DNA from 4 places in the Rhodoferax sp. GW821-FHT07F03 genome. Region 3 is predicted to be linked to each of the others. Evidence: predicted binding sites of a transcription regulator. Region 3 holds the regulator's gene; each other region holds the start of a gene.
What was found. The regulator sigma-54, encoded in region 3, starts transcription at its own class of promoters, with help from an activator protein. The targets are predictions, from matches to a motif close to TGGCANGNAANCTGCTTT.
Positions count from the first base shown of each region.

Region 1: the regulator sigma-54 is predicted to act here: its motif matches at 2,885-2,902, upstream of xdp1 (exosortase-dependent surface protein XDP1).
Region 2: the regulator sigma-54 is predicted to act here: its motif matches at 2,440-2,457, upstream of AC07R0_RS19600 (ANTAR domain-containing response regulator).
Region 4: the regulator sigma-54 is predicted to act here: its motif matches at 3,064-3,081, upstream of AC07R0_RS24485 (transglutaminase family protein).

Region 1 is NZ_JBWKQM010000001.1:163,577-168,689, reverse strand. It holds gene AC07R0_RS00725 (methyl-accepting chemotaxis protein) at 1-1,268, shown strand, start outside; gene xdp1 (exosortase-dependent surface protein XDP1) at 1,958-2,818, opposite strand; gene prsT (XrtA/PEP-CTERM system TPR-repeat protein PrsT) at 3,007-5,113, opposite strand, start outside.
Region 2 is NZ_JBWKQM010000012.1:193,295-198,407, reverse strand. It holds gene AC07R0_RS19605 (putative bifunctional diguanylate cyclase/phosphodiesterase) at 1-1,552, opposite strand, end outside; gene AC07R0_RS19600 (ANTAR domain-containing response regulator) at 1,783-2,430, opposite strand; gene tsaD (tRNA (adenosine(37)-N6)-threonylcarbamoyltransferase complex transferase subunit TsaD) at 2,553-3,581, shown strand; gene AC07R0_RS19590 (Hsp20/alpha crystallin family protein) at 3,587-3,967, opposite strand; gene AC07R0_RS19585 (branched-chain amino acid ABC transporter substrate-binding protein) at 4,061-5,113, shown strand, end outside.
Region 3 is NZ_JBWKQM010000010.1:77,517-82,629, reverse strand. It holds gene AC07R0_RS16405 (THUMP domain-containing class I SAM-dependent RNA methyltransferase) at 1-1,114, opposite strand, end outside; gene AC07R0_RS16400 (RNA polymerase factor sigma-54) at 1,220-2,797, opposite strand; gene lptB (LPS export ABC transporter ATP-binding protein) at 2,805-3,557, opposite strand; gene lptA (lipopolysaccharide transport periplasmic protein LptA) at 3,566-4,189, opposite strand; gene AC07R0_RS16385 (thiol:disulfide interchange protein DsbA/DsbL) at 4,308-4,967, opposite strand; gene AC07R0_RS16380 (SPOR domain-containing protein) at 5,048-5,113, opposite strand, start outside.
Region 4 is NZ_JBWKQM010000020.1:54,638-59,750, reverse strand. It holds gene AC07R0_RS24485 (transglutaminase family protein) at 1-3,003, opposite strand, end outside; gene AC07R0_RS24480 (DNA internalization-related competence protein ComEC/Rec2) at 3,121-5,113, shown strand, end outside.

The DNA of each region.
Region 1 (5,113 bases), on a different contig from region 3:
GCGCCAACAAGGCAGTCGCAACACATGTTGATTCCAACGTAGACACGGAGTTGGTAGACGATTTGCAGGCCATCACCGAAGCCATCGCAACCTACCGACAAGAGTTTGATAAAACACTCACCGTAGCATCCGGAGACAACAACGGTGCAGCCAATGCGTTGACGATGCTTAACGACGCGCATCGTGTCGCGGCAGACAAAATTGCCATTTTGCTCAGCCGGGAAGCTAGTGCCGCCCAAGCCTCGCTGAGCAACGGTGATGCATTGGCCACGCTAAACACCCGCTTGATCATCGGCTTTGTTGTCCTATCTGTGTTGCTCTCGGCACTGATCAGTTGGACCTGCACACGTTACCTGACACAAATTTTGAAACGAGCCAGTGTGATTGCAGCAGCGCTGGAACAGGGTGATTTAACCCGCCGATCGGATATCGAACCCCATGACGTCGCAGGCCACACTGTGCGCGCGCTGTCGGACGTATCGGTCAACCTGAGCCAATTGGTGAAAGACGTGCGTGATTCGGCGACACAGGTAGAACTGGCATCCAAGGAAATTGAAGCCGGTAACCACGACCTGTCCCGTCGCACTGAGCAGCAGGCCAACATTTTGCAGGAGACGGCTGCCTCTATTGCGGATCTCAGCAACACGGTGAGAAACAGCGCAGAAAGCGCCCAGCAGGCAAACCGACTCGCCATGAATGCGTCGACGGTGGCGCAGCGCGGTGGTGAAGTGGTGCACCAGGTAGTGCAAACCATGAAGGGAATCAATGACGCGTCTCGCAAAATTGCGGACATTATTGGCGTGATTGATGGCATCGCTTTTCAAACCAACATCCTGGCACTTAACGCCGCGGTGGAAGCTGCGCGTGCTGGCGAGCAAGGGCGTGGCTTTGCCGTAGTTGCATCGGAAGTGCGCAGTCTGGCCGGCCGCAGCGCGGACGCGGCCAAAGAAATCAAGAGTCTGATCCATGCCAGTGTGGAGCGCGTGGGTTCCGGCTCTATTTTGGTTGACCAGGCAGGAATCACCATGACCGAAGTGGTAAATTCCATTCGCCAAGCTACTGAATTAATGGGTGACATCAGCGCAGCCAGTTCCACGCAAAGCGATGGCGTTTCTCAGGTGGATGAGGCGATGAAACAAATGGATAAAACCACGCAACAAAATGCTGCCTTGGTCGAACAAATGGCGGCCGCGGCCAGCAGCCTGAGAAACCAGGCCGGTGGTTTGGTGCAAATGGTTGAGGTGTTCAAATTGGGGGCTACCGATTGATGTGCCCATATTGAATGCTGGAGGCTGCACCTGCGTAACCCTGGGCTACGGGATTAATCCAAAACGGGTGTATTGATGGAAGTACGAAGAACGCCAGAGCCAGATGCTGGCCACGCTGCAAGATGACAATGTAGGGTTGCTCCGCTGCAGTTGCTGGGCAACTGGAAGAGTCGCATCCCATACGATGTTTTCATCGCCTGCTCGTCAGTGACCAGTGACGTAACCAAAGTGGGCTGTCTGGCATAAATTCTTGGGCCAGCACGGAGTGAACAAGAGCCTGATTGCCCAGTTCATGCTGGCGCCGTTCGGCAAAGTCGTCGACATCTAATGCGAAGTCAAGGAACTGGACGCAGAACTACGCAAGGCTATTCAGCAACGCCAGTGCTCGATTCTGCACTCGATCACGGCCCATCCGATGGACTACACGTCGTGACCAGGTTTGGCGGGAGAGTTTGGATCGTTCTCGGAAAAAGTGACGTGTTGATCATTTGACCTTGTCCTTGGGTAATTGCCTGTCTCGTCCACGAGTCGGGTGAAGGGCGCCCAGTACAGCAGACTGTAATTCAGTGAGACTCAGAAATTACACAATCAAGGAAAGTCTTGCCACGCATTGATGCGCCTCGGGAATAAAAAAAGCACCAGACTCTGGTGCTTTTTTATATTGCTGCAAGCAGCTTTGGCGTTACGGCCTAGACAGAAACAGCAGCCTTGCGGCGACGCGAGGTGCCCAAAATGCCCAGCAGGCCAGCACCCATCAGAGCCAGGGAACCTGGTTCAGGCACCTTGCTGGTCGTGGTTTTCACATTGGCGGCCACAGACAACAGCTTCACGAAGTCGTTGATAGTATCCATTGCACCACCACCGTAGCCGGAGTTGTATGCACTGATCAGCCACCAGCTGGAATAAGTAGTGCTGTCTGTCGTGTTGTAAGTGACATCAGTTCCTGTGCCGCCGGTGTTGGTAGCCGTCGTTGTGCCTGCCGTTCCGTAGTTCTTGACCGAAGTCCAGCCATTGGCCGCGTTCAAGGTAGTGGAATTGGTTGCCTGGCCCACACTGGTACCGGTCAAGGTCTTACCCGTAATGGTTGGGGTGCCCGCACCGGTGTACGCCAATACGGTGATGTCCGCATCGCTAGCCCAGTAGCCCAGGGTCAGGCTGGTGATGTTCACGGCCGAACCAAAACTCAGCAGGATCAGATCCGTACCATTCTGGTTGTCAGCCGTGTGCGTGGGGCTGGTCGCATCTTCGTTGACAGACACTACGCCCAAACCCAAGCCAGAACCCCAGTTACGAACGTTTGCTGCTGCAAATGCGGTGCCCGTGGTCGGAGCCGCGACAGTACCCGTACCTGTGGAGTAAGCCTGGGCATTCAGCGTAGTACCGCCAGCAGAGCCGCAGGTCAGGGTATTACCAATGCTCGTGGAGTTATTGCAACCAGAATCCAGCGCCCAAGTACCCGCTGCAAAGCTAGGTGCGGACAACAGAGCGAATGCACCGCACAACAACCATTGTTTGACGGAACCGTGGTTTGCAGAATGGGTTTTCATCATTTTTCCTCTTGAACCGAATTAAGCGAAGCGACGACTGCAAAAATCTGTCGGCCATATGTAAACAACAAAGCAACACTCATGCCAAACAAATAAACCATTTATTATCAATAACTTATGCAATTCATTGCCATTTGATGTGTTACATATGTAAAGGATTTCGACACAAAATAAAGTCCATACAACGCGATTTAGCGCAAGCTTTTGAGCAAGCTGTCGGCCTCGGCCATGGTCTCAAAACGGCGTCCGGATTTCAGGGCCGCCTCGACCTCGTCACGGGCCTCTGTTTTGCGTCCCGATTGGGCCAGAACCGCCGCCAGGTGGTAACGGATGTCCGGGTTGCCGGGCTCGCGCAGGCGTGCATCGCGCAGTAGTTGCAAGGCGCGATCCACCTGGCCGTTCTGAAACAAGGCCCAGCCCAGGGTGTCGATCGCGTTGGCATTACTGGGTGCCTTGGCCATAGCCTTTTCAGCCACGGTGACCGCCGAGGGATCTTTCAAGCGCAACAGCACATTGGCCAGGTTATTCAAGGCATCAGCGTCGTCAGGAGACAGCGCCAGCAAAGACTCATAGCTGGTGCGGGCTGCGGCGTAGTTGCCCGCACGCGCATAGCCATCGGCCAGAGCGCGACGCACCGAGACATCCTGTGGCCGGGTTTTCAACCATTGCTCCGCCAACTGCACGGCGGGTTTACCGCCGTCCTGGCCTGACAAGGCGCGGAACAAGCGCAGCAGCGTGTCCGAGCTAGGCTCGATCTGGAGGGCTCGGCGGTAGTTGTCGATTGCAGCTGCAGATTGGCCACGGGCCTGCGCAACGTCTCCCAACAGGCTGTAGCCAATCGCCCGTTTCGGCGCCAACGCGAGAACCTGGCGTGCACGTTGCTCGGCCTTGGCAGGATTTGCCTGCCGCAACTCCACGTCGGTCATCAAGGCCAAAGCAGGCAGGAAGTCAGGCTTGCTGGACAAGGCTTTTTCCAGGCTATAGGCGGCCCCCGCAGGGTTGTTCGCCGTCATTTGCAAGGTTGCGATTTCGGTTTGCTGAGGTGCGTTGAAGTCGGCGAAACGGGTTGCGCCGGAGAAGGTGGAACGCGCACCTTCGAGATCGCCATTGGCCAATTGGGCGCGGCCATACACCAGCATCACAGGCAAGTTGTCGCCCGCCTTGGCAGACAGGCGCTTGGCGGCCTCCAATGCCAATGCCGGCGCGCGGTTGCGCAAATGGAACTCCACCAGCGAGGTACCGGGGCGCAATTCGCCAGGGCCGGAGATATCGTTGGCTTTTTCCAGCCAGCGCTGCGTTTCCGCGGTTTGACCGCGACGATCGGACACATTGGCCATCTCGTACATGGCATCCACATTCTTGTCATCGGACTGCAAGATGGCGGCCAAGCGGGTTGCGGCCGAGTCATAGGCCTTGTTCAGCATATCTAGCCGGGCCAAATTCAGCTTGGGCTGCAGCAGGCTGCCATCCAGTGCCAGAGCGCGCTCGAAGCTGGCCTTGGCGGCTACCCGGTTGCCGCCCTGGGCCTGGGCCATGCCCAGCATGTTCAGGAACCCGGCATTGCCGGGCTGCTGCTTCACCAATTTGTCGGCAATGGCCAAGGCTTTGTCAGAGAGTCCGTCTCGCAAGTACAAAATCACCAGACCGGTGCCCGCCTGTGTTTGCTTGGGGTCTTTAAAGGCGGTTTCCAGCTGCGCAATCGCGTCGCCGGTCTGGCCACCGCCCAGCAAACTCATACCCAACGCGGTGTGAAATTCGGGTGCATTTTTAGTCGCCAAAGCCTGCTGCATCAAAGCTGTCGCCTTGGCGTTATGCCCCAAGGCCATATGGGCGCCAGCCAACATGGTGATGGCCTGGCCATCGCCAGGCTGCGCCTTGACGTACGCCTCCAATAGATCGGAGGCACGACCGAAATTGCCCTCGGCCATATTGATCTGCGCCAGCAACTTGGACACCGGGCTATTGCCCTGGATCTTTTGGAAGGAGTCCAGATAAGGCTTGGCCTTTTCGGTCTCACCCAATCCAAAATGCGCCAGCCCGTTGAGCATCAGCAGCTGTGGACGGTACTGGATGAAGGGTACCGGCACAGGGTCCAAAAAAGCCGTGACCTCGGCCAGGGCCGAGCGCACGGCAACAGGTTTGCCGTCGCGCTCAGCCAGCAGGGCCTTGAGATAAGCCGCGCGCGGCTCGCTTGGCGACAAGCGCTGCACCTCGGCCACGTCCTTGGCGGACTCTGCATATTTTCCTAAATCGATAGCAATACCCGCACGGGCGACGCGCGCTTCCACATGTTTCGCA
Region 2 (5,113 bases), on a different contig from region 3:
CTATCAGGCCAGTCTCTTCGGCGATAGGGATGAAGCGGTCTGGTCCCACCGTGCCTATGCGCGCGCTGTGCCAGCGGGCCAGCGCCTCCAGACCGGTGATGCGGCCCTGCGCATCCACCTTGGGCTGGTAGGCCACGGTGAACTCGTTTTGCTCCAGCCCGACGCGCATGGCGGTGCCCAGGTTCAGGCGCTCGTCGGCTACCTGGTTGAGTTCGGGGGTGAAGAACTGGAAGTTGTTGCGTCCGCGCTCCTTGGCCGCATACATGGCCACATCGGCGTGTTTGAGCAGGGTCTGCGCGTCCTTGCCGTCTTGCGGGTACAGCGCCACGCCCATGCTGGCGCCCATCTGGAAGGCACGGCCCTGCAGGTGCACCGGCTGGTTGATCTGCCCCAGCAGGCGCTGCAGGTGCGAAATGACTGAGTGGGCCTGCATATGCTCGTTCAGCAGCAGCACGAATTCGTCGCCACTGTGGCGGGCCACCGTGTCCGAGGCGCGCATGCAGGCGCGGATGCGCTGCGCAATCTCCACCAGCAGCTGGTCGCCCGCGTCGTGGCCCAGGCTGTCGTTGATGAGTTTGAAGTGGTCCAGGTCGATGAACACCACGGCCAGGAAATGCCCCAGGCGCTCGGCATGGGAGATGGCGGGCGCGATGCGGTCGCGCAGCAGATTACGGTTGGCCAGGCCGGTCAGCGTGTCGTAGTTGGCCTGGTATTCGAGCTGCTCCAGCTGATGTTTGCGCTCGGAAATATTCTGTACCGTACCTTCGAAGCAGATGAAGGCGCCCTGGCTGTCATAAACGCTGCGGGCGTTCTCGGAAATCCAGATCTTGCTGCCGTCGCGCCGGTACACCTCGGACTCGAAGTTGCTGACTTCACCGTGCGCGGCCATTAACCGGGCGAAGCGCTCGCGCCGGTGGGGCTGCACATACAGGCGGCGGTCGATGTCGGACAGGTCGGCGATCAGCTCCTCTGGCGTGGCGTAGCCGTAGAGCAGGGCCAGTGCCGGGTTGGCGGCGATGTAGCGGCCATCCAGCGTGGTTTGGAAGATGCCTTCGCGGGCGTGTTCAAAGATTTGCCGGTAGCGCAGCTCGGCATGGGCCAGGGCCTCCAGCGTCAGGTGGACGTCGGTCACGTCCTCGATGAAGCCCTCCAGCACCAGCTGATCGGCCTCGTCCGTGACCTGTATGCCTTGCTCTTTCACCTTGCGGATTTCTCCGCTGCGGGTGGTGATGCTGTAGTACACGGTGAAGCGTTGGCCCTGGGCCATAGCGGCGCCGATTTCCCGGCGTACCCGGGCACGATCGTCGGGGTGGGTAATGGCTTCCCAGGTGATGTGTTGCGGGTCTAGCAACTCGTGCGCGCTATAGCCGCACAGACGCGTGCAGCCCTGGCTGACGAAACGCATGGTCCAGCGACCGTCCGGTAGGCAGCGGTAGGCCATGCCTTCCAGGTTGTTGACCAGTGTGTCCAGCACTCGGTGCAGATTGACGGGCTTTGCGGCATGCACGGTCGCCTGCTGGGCTCGGGCAAATGGGGCTAATACGGGTGTCAAAGTGGATTCGGTGTTTGCAAAAACCAAGTAGTCCTCAGCCAAGCCGACCTGTGTGTCTGGTGTGCAGAGGGTCTAGGGCGCTGCAGCTAGGTCTGTTTCCGCAAGCCCTGTGCCAGCCTTGAAAATCGCTATTGCTACTTATTTGATAGCTGTAAGATCATATGTAGATTGCGCCATAGCCTTGTTTCATTATGAAACAAATTGGCACTGGGTTGGTGCATTCCCCCGGTTCAGCCCAGCAGCTCGGCCACATCGAGTATGCGCTGGGCCACTTCCACCAGCTTCATGCTCTTGTCCATGGCGGCTTTGCGCAGCTTGTCGTAGGCTTCCGGTTCGGTGATGCCCTGGCGCTGCATCAGCAGGCCTTTGGCGCGGTCTATGATCTTGCGGTTGTGCAGCTCGGCCTTGTGTTCATCGCGCTCCACGCGGGTCACGGCCAGCTCGGTGCGCAGGGCCTGCTCGTGTTCAAAACGCGCCATGGCCACATCCAGAATCGGCCGGATGCGGTCGGCCGACAGGCCGGCCACGATATAAGCCGACACACCCGCTGCCACCGCATCCTTGACATGCGAGGTGTCGCCGTCATTGGTAAACATGACGATGGGGCGGGGGGCATTGCGCGTGGCCATCACCACATGCTCCAGGGCATCGCGCGCCTCGCTCTCGGCGTCCACGATGATCATGTCGGGTTGCAGCTGGGCCAGGCGCTCGGTCAGGAACACGTCGGCGGGCAGGCTGGCGATCAGGTTGTAGTTGTTTTCCAGCAGTCCGATGCGCAGTGCACGTGAGCGATCGGCTTGCAGCAACGCATGGCTGTCCGACGGGTCCAGTATGTCCAGATCCGGGGCAATGACCACGATACGCAGGGAAGGGCTCATGGCGGGAAATACGCAAGATTTGCGCCAATAAGGTGCACGGCGGTTGGAAAGCAGGGGTCACCTGGGAACACGTTCTAAACTCCAGCGTTTGGTTGCTGTGCTGAAAAAGCGAGAGGTCTATTGTGCTGGTATTAGGTATTGAATCATCCTGCGATGAAACCGGGATAGCGTTGGTGCGTGCCGAGGGCGCGGATTTGCCCGTGTTGTTGTCGCACGCTCTGCACAGCCAGATCGAGATGCACCAGGCCTATGGCGGCGTGGTGCCCGAGCTGGCCAGCCGCGACCATATCCGCCGCGTGCTGCCGCTGACCCAGCAGGTTCTGGCCGAGTCGGGCCAAAGCCTGGCCGATGTGGATGTGGTGGCATACACCCGTGGCCCGGGGCTGGCCGGTGCCTTGCTGGTGGGTGCGGGCGTGGCCTGCGCGCTGGGTGCTGCACTGGATAAGCCCGTGTTGGGCGTGCACCACCTGGAAGGGCATTTGTTGTCACCGTTTCTGAGCGCCGATCCGCCGGAATTTCCTTTTGTCGCGCTGCTTGTCTCTGGCGGCCATACCCAACTGATGCGCGTTGACGGCGTGGGCCGTTACGAGATGTTGGGCGAAACCATTGACGATGCCGCTGGCGAGGCCTTTGACAAGTCCGCCAAGCTGATGGGCCTGGGCTATCCCGGTGGCCCGGCCTTGTCGCGTCTGGCAGAGCATGGCGACCCGGCTGCATTCAAGCTGCCACGCCCCTTGCTACACAGCGGCAATCTGGATTTTTCCTTCGCCGGTTTGAAGACTGCGGTGATGACCCAGGCCAAGAAGCTGGGCGACGATCTGGAGTCACGTAAAGCCGATCTGGCCGCGAGTACCCAGGCGGCGATTGTCGAGGTGCTGTGGAAGAAATCGGTTACAGCCTTGCAGCGTACCGGTTTGCGCCGCCTGGTTGTTGCTGGCGGCGTGGGGGCTAACAAAGCGCTTCGCACCCAGCTAAATGCTGTGTGCGCCAAAGCCGGTGTGCGCGTGCACTACCCCGAGCTGCACCTATGCACCGATAACGGAGCCATGATTGCCATGGCCGGCGCCATGCGGCTGCAGTCCGGCCTGCAGGCGGCCACGCGAACCTATGCGTTCGACGTGAAACCGCGCTGGCTTTTGGATTCGCTTTAACCGACTTAGTTGATGGTCAGCGTGGACACATTGCTGACAGGTGCCTTCTTGGCCAGCTTTAGTGTCAGCACGCCGTTTTCCAGCTTGGCGTCGCTGGCCGACACGTCGATGTCCTGCGGCAATTCGTAGGCCGCCTTGTATTTGCGCGGTGCCTCGGGCAGGCTTTCCAGTCGCACCACGTTGCCTTCTATGCCGATGGACAGCTGCTCTTTGGCGATGCCCGGCACGTCGAATTGCAGGGTGTAGCTGGTCTCGTCCTGGGTTACGTTGTGGCTTGCTTGGCCTGCGCCGGCATGGCTTTCTTCGAGCAGGCGATGCAGTGCGCGCAGGCTGTGTGCTGGACGCACGAAGCGGGCAGATGCGGGGATGTTGGTGGCAAAAAACATGAGGTAGCTCCTATTACACTGCGCGGCCCTCACAGTGATTGCCGCATGGACAGCATCTGTGTGCATCCGGTTTTTTTTCAAGGAAATTTCGCCATGTTTAAGTTTCGCCGCCAGCTCTTGAAATTTCTGGGTGCGTCTCTATGCGCCCCCGCGCTGGTGCGGGCCCAGGGCGCTGCGGCGCCCATCAAACTGGCCCAGATCGAGGCATTGAGCGGCCCGCTGGGCAACGGCGGCGAGGCCGTTTTCCGTAACCTGGTGTGGGCGGTGGAGCGCGTGAATGCGCGCGGTGGCGTCAAGTTGCCCGACGGTAAGCACCCGCTGCAGCTGGAGCGTTACGACAGCAAAGGCCAGAACGAAGATGCTTTGTCGGCGCTGCGCGCGGCCATCGACGACGGCGTGCAGATCGTTATGCAGGGCAATAACTCGGCTACGGCTGCGGTGTTGATTGATGCCATCAACAAGCACAACGAGCGCGAGCCCGGCAAGCGAGTGATCTTCCTGAACTACGCGGCAGTGGACCCCACGCTGACCAATGAGAAATGCAGCTACTGGCATTTCCGTTTCGACGCTCACACCGATATGCGCATGGCGGCGCTGATGTCGGTGTTCAAGGAAGACGCGGCAGTCAAGAACGTCTACATCCTGGGCCAGGACTACAGCTTCGGTCAGACCGTGGCGCGCGAGGCCAAGCGCCAGCTGGCCATTCAGCGCCCCGATGTGCAGGTGGTGGGTGATGAGCTGCACCCCCTGGGCCGCATCAAGGACTTCGCCCCCTATGTAGCCAAGATCAAGGCCAGCGGCGCCCAGGCCGTCATCACCGGTAATTTCGGCAACGACCTGACTCTGCTGGTTAAGGCTGCACGTGAGCTGGGCTTTGAAGGCAAGTTCTACACCTTTTACGGCAACGCCCTGGGCGCACCGGCTGCACTGGGCGAGGCGGGCGTGGGCAAGGTGATTGCCGTGGCCGACTGGTTGCCGAACGTGCCGGGCGCTCAGAGCGAGGCCTTTGTCAAAGCCTTTCGCCAGCGCTTTCCCAAGCCATCTGAAGACTATCTGCACATGCGCATGCAGCTCATGGTCGAGGCGTTGGCCCAGGCCATTGAAAAAGCGGGCACTATGGATTTAATAGCTGTCGCCGCAAAGCTG
Region 3 (5,113 bases):
CGCGGCGCGACTCTTTGAGGCGCATCTTGCCGGGCAGCTTGAGGTCGGGCGTCAGCATCCAGGCGGTCCAGCCCGCGTAGTTACGCTTCCAGTGGGTGGCCAGTTGGGGGAAGAAGTCGGCGCTGCCGTCCTCGGTCTGTGCAGCTTCGCGCCGGCCCGCGACACCTGCCACCTCAATCCGCTCGCCGTAGGGCGGGTTCAGCAACATCACGCCGGACTCGGCCGGCGGCATGCGCTGCAAGGCATCGCCGCCACGGAACTCGACCACGCCGCTGACGCCCGCGCGCTCGGCATTGCGGGTGGCGAAATCGACCATACGGAAGGCCACATCGCTACCGAAGATCTGCGTCTCCGGCTCGTGCTCGGCGGCGTGGGCCTGCTCCTGAATGACGCTCCACACATGGGGCTGGAAGGGCAACAGCTTCTCAAAGCCAAAGCGGCGCAGGCTGCCGGGCGCAATATTGCAGGCGATCTGCGCGGCCTCTATGGCAATGGTGCCGCTGCCGCAGCAGGGGTCGTACAGGGGCGTGGTGCCATCCCAGCCGCTGGCGGCGATCATGGCGGCGGCCAGGGTTTCCTTCAACGGCGCATCGCCCTTGTCTTCACGCCAGCCACGTTTGAACAGCGCGTCACCCGAGGTGTCAATGTAGATGGTGGCGCGCTCGGTGGTCAGGTGCAGGTAGATGCGCACATCGGGCCACTGCACATTCACGTCGGGGCGCACGCCGGTCTTGAAGCGGAAGCGGTCGGCCACCGCGTCCTTCACTTTCAGCGCGGCGAAGTTCAGCGAATTGAGCGGGCTGTGCTGCGCCGTGACTTCGATCTTGAAGCTTTGCTTGGGCGTGAACCAGATCTCCCAGGCCACGTTGCTGGCGGCTTCGTACAGGTCTTTTTCGCTGCGGTATTCGGTGTTGGACAGCTCGATCAGCACGCGCTGCGCCAGGCGGCTGTGCAGGTTCAAGCGCATCGCGTCGCGCCAGGAGGAGCGCACCAGCGTGCCGCCCCGCATCACCCGCAGGTCTTCGCCCTGCAGGCCGGTAATGCCGTGCACCTCTTCGGCCAGCAGCTCTTCCACGCCGGCGGCGCAGGGTAAAAATAATTGGAGTTGGTTCATATCGTTATTTCCATGGTGTCACGCTACGCAGCCTGGGGCAAGCGGGGCGAAGCTCTTTCCTCCAGCTGCGGCATACCGTGCACGCGGCCTGGGGGAGAGCATGTTCTACAGCGCTTTGCGCAGGTTCGTGGGGGCTATGCGCAGCGCTTCGCGGTACTTGGCCACGGTACGGCGCGCGCATTCAATGCCCTGCTCTTTCAGCATGTCGGACAGCTGGCTGTCGCTGAGCGGCTTCTTTGGGTCTTCGGACGAGACAAACTGCTTGATCAGCGCCCGCACCGCGGTGCTGGAGGCGTTGCCGCCGGTCTCCGTCCCCAGGGACGAGCCGAAGAAATACTTCAGCTCGAAGGTGCCGTAGGGCGTGGCCATGTATTTGGCGGTGGTCACGCGGCTGATGGTGGACTCGTGCAGTCCCAACTCGTCGGCGATCTCGCGCAGCACCAGAGGGCGCATGGCCAGCGCGCCGTGGCTGAAGAAGTTCTTCTGCCGCTCCACGATGGCGTTGCTGACCCGCAAAATCGTGTCGAAGCGCTGCTGGATGTTCTTAATGAACCAGCGCGCCTCCTGCAGGCGCTGCTGCAGTGCGGCGTTGTTCGATGAATCCTTGCCGCCCCCCTTGTGCTGGCGCAGCGCATTGGCGTAGATGTCGTGCACGCGCAGGCGCGGCATGACCTCGGCATTCAGCTGTACCCGGAAGCGGGCCTGGGCGCCGCGCCCAACCTTGACCACGATCACGTCGGGCACCACGATGTTGCGCTCCACATCGACAAAGCGCCGCCCCGGCTTGGGCTCCAGCCGGGCGATCAGCGCCATGGCAGCCTTGATATCGGTCTCGGTGGCGCGGCACAGCTGGGCCAGGCGCTTCACGTCGCGCCGGGCCAGCAGGTCCATGGACTGGCGGCAGATGCGCATGGCCACCTTGCGCGCCGGGTCATCGCCCAGCACGGGCTGCAAACCCTCCAGCTGCAGCAACAGGCATTCACCCAGATGCCGCGCGCCCACGCCCGCCGGCTCCAGGCTTTGCAGCAGGCTCAGGGCCACCGTGAAGCGGTGTACCAGCTCTTCCACGGCCTCGGCGTCGTCGCCCGCCAGACCACGCGCCAGGGTTTCGAAATCGTCTTCCAGGTAGCCGTCGTCGTTCAGCGATTCGATCAGAAAGCGCAGCGCTGCCTGGTCCACCTCCCCCAGCCGCAGGGCCAGGGCCTGGCGGTGCAGAAAGCTGGTCAGCGACTCCTGGTTGCGGGCCAGCTCGGTGGCGTCCATCTCGCCGTCTTCACCCAGGTTGTTCTGGCGCGCCGGGGCGTCACCGCCCCATTCGCTGTCGTCGGGTTTGATCTCGGAAGTGCCATCGCCGTCCCAGCTGGTGTCGTCACCGCCAGTTAAAGGGGATTCGGCATCATTTGGGGCTTCTGCGCTGGATTCACTTGCGTATTCAGCTACAGAACTTGTAGCAATTTCAGCCTCGCGCTCCCCTGTGCTGACCGGCGTGTCGGACTGGGCCAGGCCGAACTCCTCGCGTGCAGCCTCGTCCATATTGCGTTCCAGAAACGGGTTGTCGTCCAGCATCTGGTCCACTTCCTGGCTCAGTTCCAGGGTGGACAGTTGCAGCAGGCGGATGGACTGCTGCAGCTGGGGCGTCAGCGCCAGATGCTGTGAAACGCGTAGGGATAAGCCTTGCTTCATCGGAGCATCACATCTTGAAATGTTCGCCGAGGTAGACGCGACGCACATCGGCGTTGTCCACGATCTCGGACGGCGTACCCTCGGCCAGCACATTGCCGTCGCTGATGATGTAGGCGTGGTCGCAAATGCCCAGCGTCTCGCGCACATTGTGGTCGGTGATCAGCACGCCGATGCCACGCGACTTCAGGAAGCCGATGATGCGCTGGATCTCGATCACCGCAATCGGGTCGATACCGGCAAAAGGCTCGTCCAGCAAAATGAAACGCGGCTGGGTGGCCAGGGCACGGGCGATTTCCACGCGGCGGCGCTCGCCACCGGACAAGGCCATGGCCGACGAATCACGCAAATGCTCCACCCGCAAATCCTGCAGCAACGCCGTCAGGCGCTTTTCGATCTCGGTGCGGGTGAGGGACTTGCCGGCCTCGTCGTGCTGCAATTCCAGCACGGCGCGCACATTTTCTTCCACCGTGAGCTTGCGGAAAATCGAGGCTTCCTGGGGCAGATAGCTCAGGCCCAGGCGCGAACGCCGGTGGATGGGCATGTGCTCCACCGACTGGCCGTCGATGGAAATATGCCCGCCATCAGCCCGCACCAGGCCCACGATCATGTAGAAGGAAGTGGTTTTGCCCGCGCCGTTGGGGCCCAACAAACCGACCACCTCGCCTTTTTTGACGGCCAGCGTCACGTCTTTCACGACCTTGCGCTTGCCGTAGGCTTTTTGCAGATGGCGCGCCTCCAGGCGGCTTTCTCCCGACTCCACCACCGCCGTCACTTCTTCACGCCCTCCAGCGTGGTGGTGGAACGCAGCACCGGGGCTGGCCCGGCAGGTGCCGCGCCGCTAGCAGCCGACGCTGCAGCCTTGGGTGTCAACATGGCGCGTACGCGGCCATTCTGGCCACCGGGATTGCTGCCGGCTGTGCCGCTGTCCACGGTGAATACATCGGTGGTGTTGTCGTAGACGATCAGTTCGCCGGTGATTTCGTCATTCACCTTGCTGCCGACCAGACGGCGCAAAATGGCCCGCTTGATGAAGCGCACGTTGTCCAGCTTGCTGCTGTACTCGATGGTTTCGCCCTCGCCTTCTATGTATTCGTCCAGGCCGTCGCGTTTTTGCTTGAAATACGCCAGCTTGCCCGGCTCCGCCGTCACCACGCCGAACTGGTTGCCCTCGGCATCCTGGCGCACATCGACGCGGGCGCCACGGATGATGATGGTGCCCTTGGTCATCACCACCTTGCCGGTAAAGACATTGGTCTGCTTCAGATCGTCATAACGCGCCGCGTCCGCCTCGATATTCATAGGCTTGAGTTTGTCGGCTTTTTCCGCGTGGGCCGCTCCGCCTAGACCGACGAAACAAACCACGAGCAGTGAGAGTAGGGTGTTGATTTTCATAGAGGCACGAATCTTGCAATTCATTGTAACGGCCCCTCACCCCGAGTTGGACGTAGCCAGAAAAAAGCCCGCTGACGCGGGCTTTTTCATCTCTCCGGCCTTGCCGGCCATGCCGGAATCAGGCTTTCTTGCGCTGCTCGGCCACCAGATATTCCACAACAACCAATGCACGCGGCATGGTTTGCGCCTGGCTGCCATCGGTGTAGAACTTGCCGGCCACGCCCAAAGCGGGCACGCCCGCGACCTGGTAGGCCTGCTGCAGCTGGGATGCCTTACGCACCTTGGTGCTGACGCCAAAAGACTGGTACGTCTCGGTGAACTTGGTTTTGTCCAGACCCTGCTTCACGGCCCAGGCGATCACCAGATCATCTTTGTCCAGCCGCTGATGCTCCACATGGATAGCGTTGAACACCTTGCCATGCAGTGCGTCCAGCTGGCCCAGAGCCTCCAGCGTGTAGTACAGCTTTTGCGGCGGGATGAAACTGTCCTGGAAGTTCACTGGCACACGCTTGAAGGCAATATCCTTGGGCAGGCGCTTGAGCCACTCCACCAAGGTGGGCTCAAACGCATTGCAATGCGGACAGGCGTACCAGAAGAACTCGATCACCTCGACCTTGCCGGCCGGCGCTTCTGTGGCGACTGGCTTGTCCAGCACCAGGTAATCCGTGCCCGCCACGGGCGGCTTGCCCTGCGCCAGGGCGCTACCGGTATGGCCTACGGCCAGCGTGGAACCAGCCAGCACACCCGCTGAAGCCAGCGAAAACTCACGACGTTTCATTGCAAATCACTCCTTGTGGGGGGTCGGATCGGTGCCGAGCGCAAAAGTTCAGCGCGCAGCACCAGCTTCAAGAGAACTGGTCAACGCTGCACGCGCACCAGGGTGGTTTCGCTACCGGCACTTTCCAGCCGGTCCTTGGCATGCTC
Region 4 (5,113 bases), on a different contig from region 3:
CCAGCTGCGGTCGAAGGCATAGCCTGCGGCCACCATTTCGTCGATCACGTCGTTGAAATCCATTTCGATGAAGGCCGGTAGCATGAAACGGTCGTGCAGCTCGGTACCCCAGCGCGTGGCGGGCGCCTTGTAGGGCGTGTTCCAGAAGCGGGCCACCAGGGCGCGCAGCAGCAACTGCTGGGCAATGCTCATACGGGCATGCGGCGGCATCTCGAATGCGCGGAACTCCAGCAGGCCCAGGCGACCCGTGGCGCTGTCGGGCGAGTACATCTTGTCGATGGAGAACTCGCTGCGGTGGGTGTTGCCGGTGGCGTCGATCAGGATGTTGCGCAGTGTGCGGTCCACGATCCATGGCGGCATGTCTTGGCCGTATTTTTCACGGTTCTTGGCGACTTGCTCGACCGCGATTTCCAGCTCGTAGAGCTGGTCGTTGCGGGCTTCGTCCACACGCGGTGACTGGCTGGTCGGGCCGACAAACATGCCGCTGAACAGATAGCTCAGGGACGGATGGTTGTGCCAGTAGACCAGCAGGCTGGTGAGCAGCTCGGGCCGGCGCAGGAACGGGCTTTCCGCCGGGGTGGCGCCACCCATGACGAAGTGGTTGCCGCCGCCGGTGCCCACGTGGCGGCCATCGGTCATGAACTTCTCGGCGCTCAGGCGCGATTCAAATGCGGCGTTGTACAAAAACTCGGTGTTGTAGACCAACTCGCCCCAAGAGGTGACAGGGTGTACGTTGACCTCGATCACGCCGGGGTCGGGTGTCACGGCCAGCAGCTTCAGGCGCGGGTCGCGTGGTGGTGGGTAGCCTTCGAGTACCAGCTTGACGCCGAGTTGCTCGGCCGTGTTTTCCACGGCGGACAGCAGTTCAATGTAGTCCTCCAGCAGCTCCAGTGGCGGCATGAAGACGTAGATCACGCCGGACTTGGTACCCACGGCTTCGGCCTTGGGGCCGCTGGCGCGGCGCGGGTCGCGTACTTCCACGCACAGCGCGGTACGTCCTACCCAGTATGCAGACTCGTTGCGTGCCGGCACGCGGTTGAAGTCGGTGGGCTCGGTTTGCCCGGGGCGGGACGCGTTCGCCAACGGGGGCACTGCGCCGAGTGCGCTGGCCGAGCCGTCCTGGCGTTGCCGCGCGGCTTCGGGCTGCGGCGTACCACCGGCCTGGTAGGGCATGCTGGCACGCTCGGTCAGGGTGGGCACCTGGGTCGGACGCAGCGGGCCGCCTACGGCGGTGGCGCTGCTGGTGAAGCCGGTTGCGCGCGGCGCAGCCCGGTTGGCGTAGCGGGCGTAAATGCTGCTGGATTCAGGCAGGCCGGGGCGTGGAATCGACGGGTCCTGCTCGATCATGTAGGGGAACTCGGCCTCGCTGACCCATGGCAAGGAGTCCAGCGGCAGGCGGAAGCCCATGGGCGAATCGCCGGGCATCAGGTACATGCGCTCGTCGCGCAGGAACCAGGGGCCGGTGGTCCACACCGGGCCGGCCAGGCGTGGGCCGTCGGCGGGGCGCACGGGCAGCACATAGCCGATCACCGAGTCCAGCTTTTGCTCGAAAACACGGCGCAGGCGGGCGCGTTCCATCTCGTCGCTGAGCTTGGAGTTGAACGGGTCTACGTTGACGGGCAGGCGGCGTTCGCGCCACAGGTAGTACCACACGTCTTCGTAGGCGGGCAGGATGAATTTGGTGGTGATGCCCAGGTTTTCCGCCAGGCGCTCGCTGAAGCGGCGGGCGTCTTCGCTGGTGTAGTTGGAGGCTTGGCGTTCATCGGCAAACAGGGCGGGGTTGCGCCACACGGGCTGGCCGTCGGCACGCCAGAAGATATTCAGCGCCCAGCGTGGCAGTTGCTCGCCGGGGTACCACTTGCCCTGGCCAAAGTGCAGAAAACCGCCCTGGCCGTATTCGTCACGCAGTTTTTGCACCAGCTCGGTAGCGAAGCCGCGCTTCGTGGGGCCCAGGGCATCGGTGTTCCACTCGGCGGCGTCTCGGTCGTTCACGGCGACAAAGGTGGGCTCGCCGCCCATGGTCAGGCGCACATCGCCGGCGACCAGGTCCTGGTCCACTTTTTCACCCAGGGCCAGCACCTCGGCCCATTGCTCGTCGGTATAGGGTTTGGTGACGCGTGGCGATTCATACAGGCGCGTGACCTGCATGTGGTGTTCGAACTCGACCTCGGCCTTGTCCACGCCGCCTTCAATCGGCGCGGCGCTGGAGGGCTGGGGCGTGCAGGCCAGGGGGATGTGGCCTTCGCCTGCAAACAGGCCTGAGGTGGCGTCCAGGCCGACCCAGCCGGCACCGGGCAGGAAGACTTCGCACCAGGCGTGCAGGTCGGTGAAATCCACGGTGGTGCCGCTGGGGCCGTCCAGGGCTTTCACGTCGGGGGTCAGCTGGATCAGGTAGCCAGATACGAAGCGTGCCGCCAGGCCGCAATGGCGCAGCAACTGCACCAGCAGCCAGCCGGAGTCGCGGCAGGAGCCACTGGCTTTCTCCAGGGTTTCTTCTGGCGTTTGCACACCGGGCTCCATGCGGATCAGGTAGTTGATGTCGTGCTGGACCTGTTGGTTGATGGAGACCAGAAAGTCATTGGTCGGCTGCTTCTCCAGATTCAGCTTATCCAGATAGGCCTGCACCAGTGGCGTGACAGGCTCGGTTGCCAGATAGGGAGAGAGTTCTTCCTTCAGGCCGTCCTTGTACTTGAAGGGGAAGTGCTGGGCCTCGGGCTCCAGGAAGTAGTCGAAGGGGTTGTACACCGCCATTTCGACCACAAGGTCGACGGTGACCTTGAATTCGGTGGTTTTCTCGGGAAACACCAGGCGAGCCTGGTAGTTGGCGAACGGGTCCTGCTGCCAGTTCACGAAATGGTTGGCGGGTTCGATTTTCAGCGAGTAAGAGATGACATTGCTGCGGCAATGGGGGGCAGGGCGCAGACGGATGACTTGGGGGCCGAGGTTGACCGGGCGGTCGTACTTATAGTGCGTAACGTGGTTCAGTGCGGCGTGGATCGACATGTATGTGTCTCTTGGTAGCTGGAAAGTTCTGGCCAGACAACGTCTTGGCCTGCCCGCATACTAGCAAGTCCTGAGCCACGAGAATGTGTAGATACTGTGGCAGTTCAACATAACTCTATGCAAAACCCATGGCCGTCTGAGATTAAACGCGTGGTGCTGGTGGCTCCTGGCTTGGCAGGCTGGGTGGCGGGTACGGCGTTGCAGCTCGGGCAGGCGCAGCTGTGGTCTTGGCAGGTTTATGTGTTGATCGTGCTGCTAGCGCTTGTTTTGATTGCGTGTGTAGCTATCAAAAGAATAGCTTTTGCAGCGCCTTGGATGCATGGGATGGCCCGATGGGCCTTGGCTTTTCTGGGTGCCTTGCTGCTGGCCTTTGGGTCGTGTGGCCTGCGCTGCTCGGCCTTTGTCCAAACCGCACTGGCCCCCGCGCTGGAGGGGCGAGACATCACGGTGGTCGGGATGGTGGCGCAGATGCCACAGCGTACCGAGTCGGGCCTGCGTTTTCGGCTGGAAGTGGAGTCTGCCCGCATGGGCAATGCGCCGGTTGCCGTGCCGCCGCGCATCGATCTGTCCTGGTATGACGGCGTGCTGGCTTTTGGCGCGGGTGGCAGTGCTACGCAATGGGAGCTGCAGCGCCAGCTGCCAGACCTGCGCGCCGCCCAACGCTGGCAGATGACACTGCGCTTGAAGGCGCCGCACGGCGGGCGCAATCCCCATGGATTCGACTTCGAGCTGTGGCTGTGGGAGCAGGGCGTGCAGGCCACCGGCTATGTGCGTGCCGGCCCCAATGATGTAGCGCCGCAACTGCTGGACAGCACCTGGTGGCATCCGGTGGAGCGGGCGCGCCAGGCAGTGCGTGACGCCATTTATTTGCATGTGGCGGACCGCCATTTGGCCGGCGTGATTGCGGCCCTGGTGGTGGGTGACCAGGGTGCCATCGAACGAACCGATTGGGATATGTTCAGAGCCGCTGGCGTAGCCCATTTGATGTCCATCTCCGGGCTTCACGTGACCATGTTTGCCTGGCTGGCTGCGGGCTTGGTGGGTTGGCTATGGCGGCGCAGCGATGTGCTGGGCTGGCGCGCCGGCCTGTGGCTGCCGGTGCCGCAGGTGGCTTTGGTGGGTGGGTTGATGTTGGCGCTGGTCTACGCGGTATTCAGTGGCTGGGGTGTGCCCTCGCAGCGCACGGTATGGATGCTGGCGACGGTGGGCGTATTGCGCTTGAGCGGCCGCAGCTGGCCCTGGCCCTCCGTGTGGCTGCTGGCTTGTGCGGTGGTGGTGGCGATTGATCCCTGGGCCTTGCTGCAGGCGGGGTTCTGGCTGAGTTTCGTCGCGGTGGCCGTGCTGTTTGCTACAGATTTGGGAGCTGCTGGCGCAGGTGATACCAGCGCTGGAGGCCGATTCCGCTCCATGTTGCGTGAGCAGTGGACGATTACGCTGGCACTCACGCCCTTGACGCTGCTGCTGTTCCAGCAGGTCTCGGTGGTGGGCTTGCTGGCCAATCTGCTGGCCATTCCCTGGGTGACGCTGGTGGTCACGCCCTTGTGCATGCTGGGGGTGCTGCTGCCGCCGGTGTGGCAGCTGGCTGCCGGCAGTATCGATGGCCTGGGCTGGGTTTTGCAGTATCTGGTGCAGCTGCCATTTGCTACGGTTTCGGTAGCTGCTCCCGCACTGTGGATAGGCGCTGCAGGCGTTTTTGGCGGTGTGGTGCTGGTGTTGCCGGTACCCTGGAGTGTGCGTGCGCTGGGTTTGCCTATGTTGTTGCCGGTGCTGTTGTGGCAGTCGCCGCGTCCGCCTGAAGGTCAATTTGAATTGCTGGCGGCCGATATCGGCCAGGGCAATGCCGTGCTGGTGCGCACGGCCCACCACAGCCTGCTATACGACACGGGCCCGCGCTGGGGCCAGGACAGCGATGCCGGTCAGCGGGTGCTGCTGCCTTTGCTGCGCGCCATGGCCGAGACGCTGGACACGGTGGTGGTCAGCCACCGCGACAGCGACCACAGCGGCGGCGCGGCCTCGGTGCTGGGGCTGCAGCCGCAGGCGGAATTGCTGAGCTCCATTGAATCCGGCCACCCTTTGCAAACGCTGCGCTCGGTCACACGCTGCGCCGCCG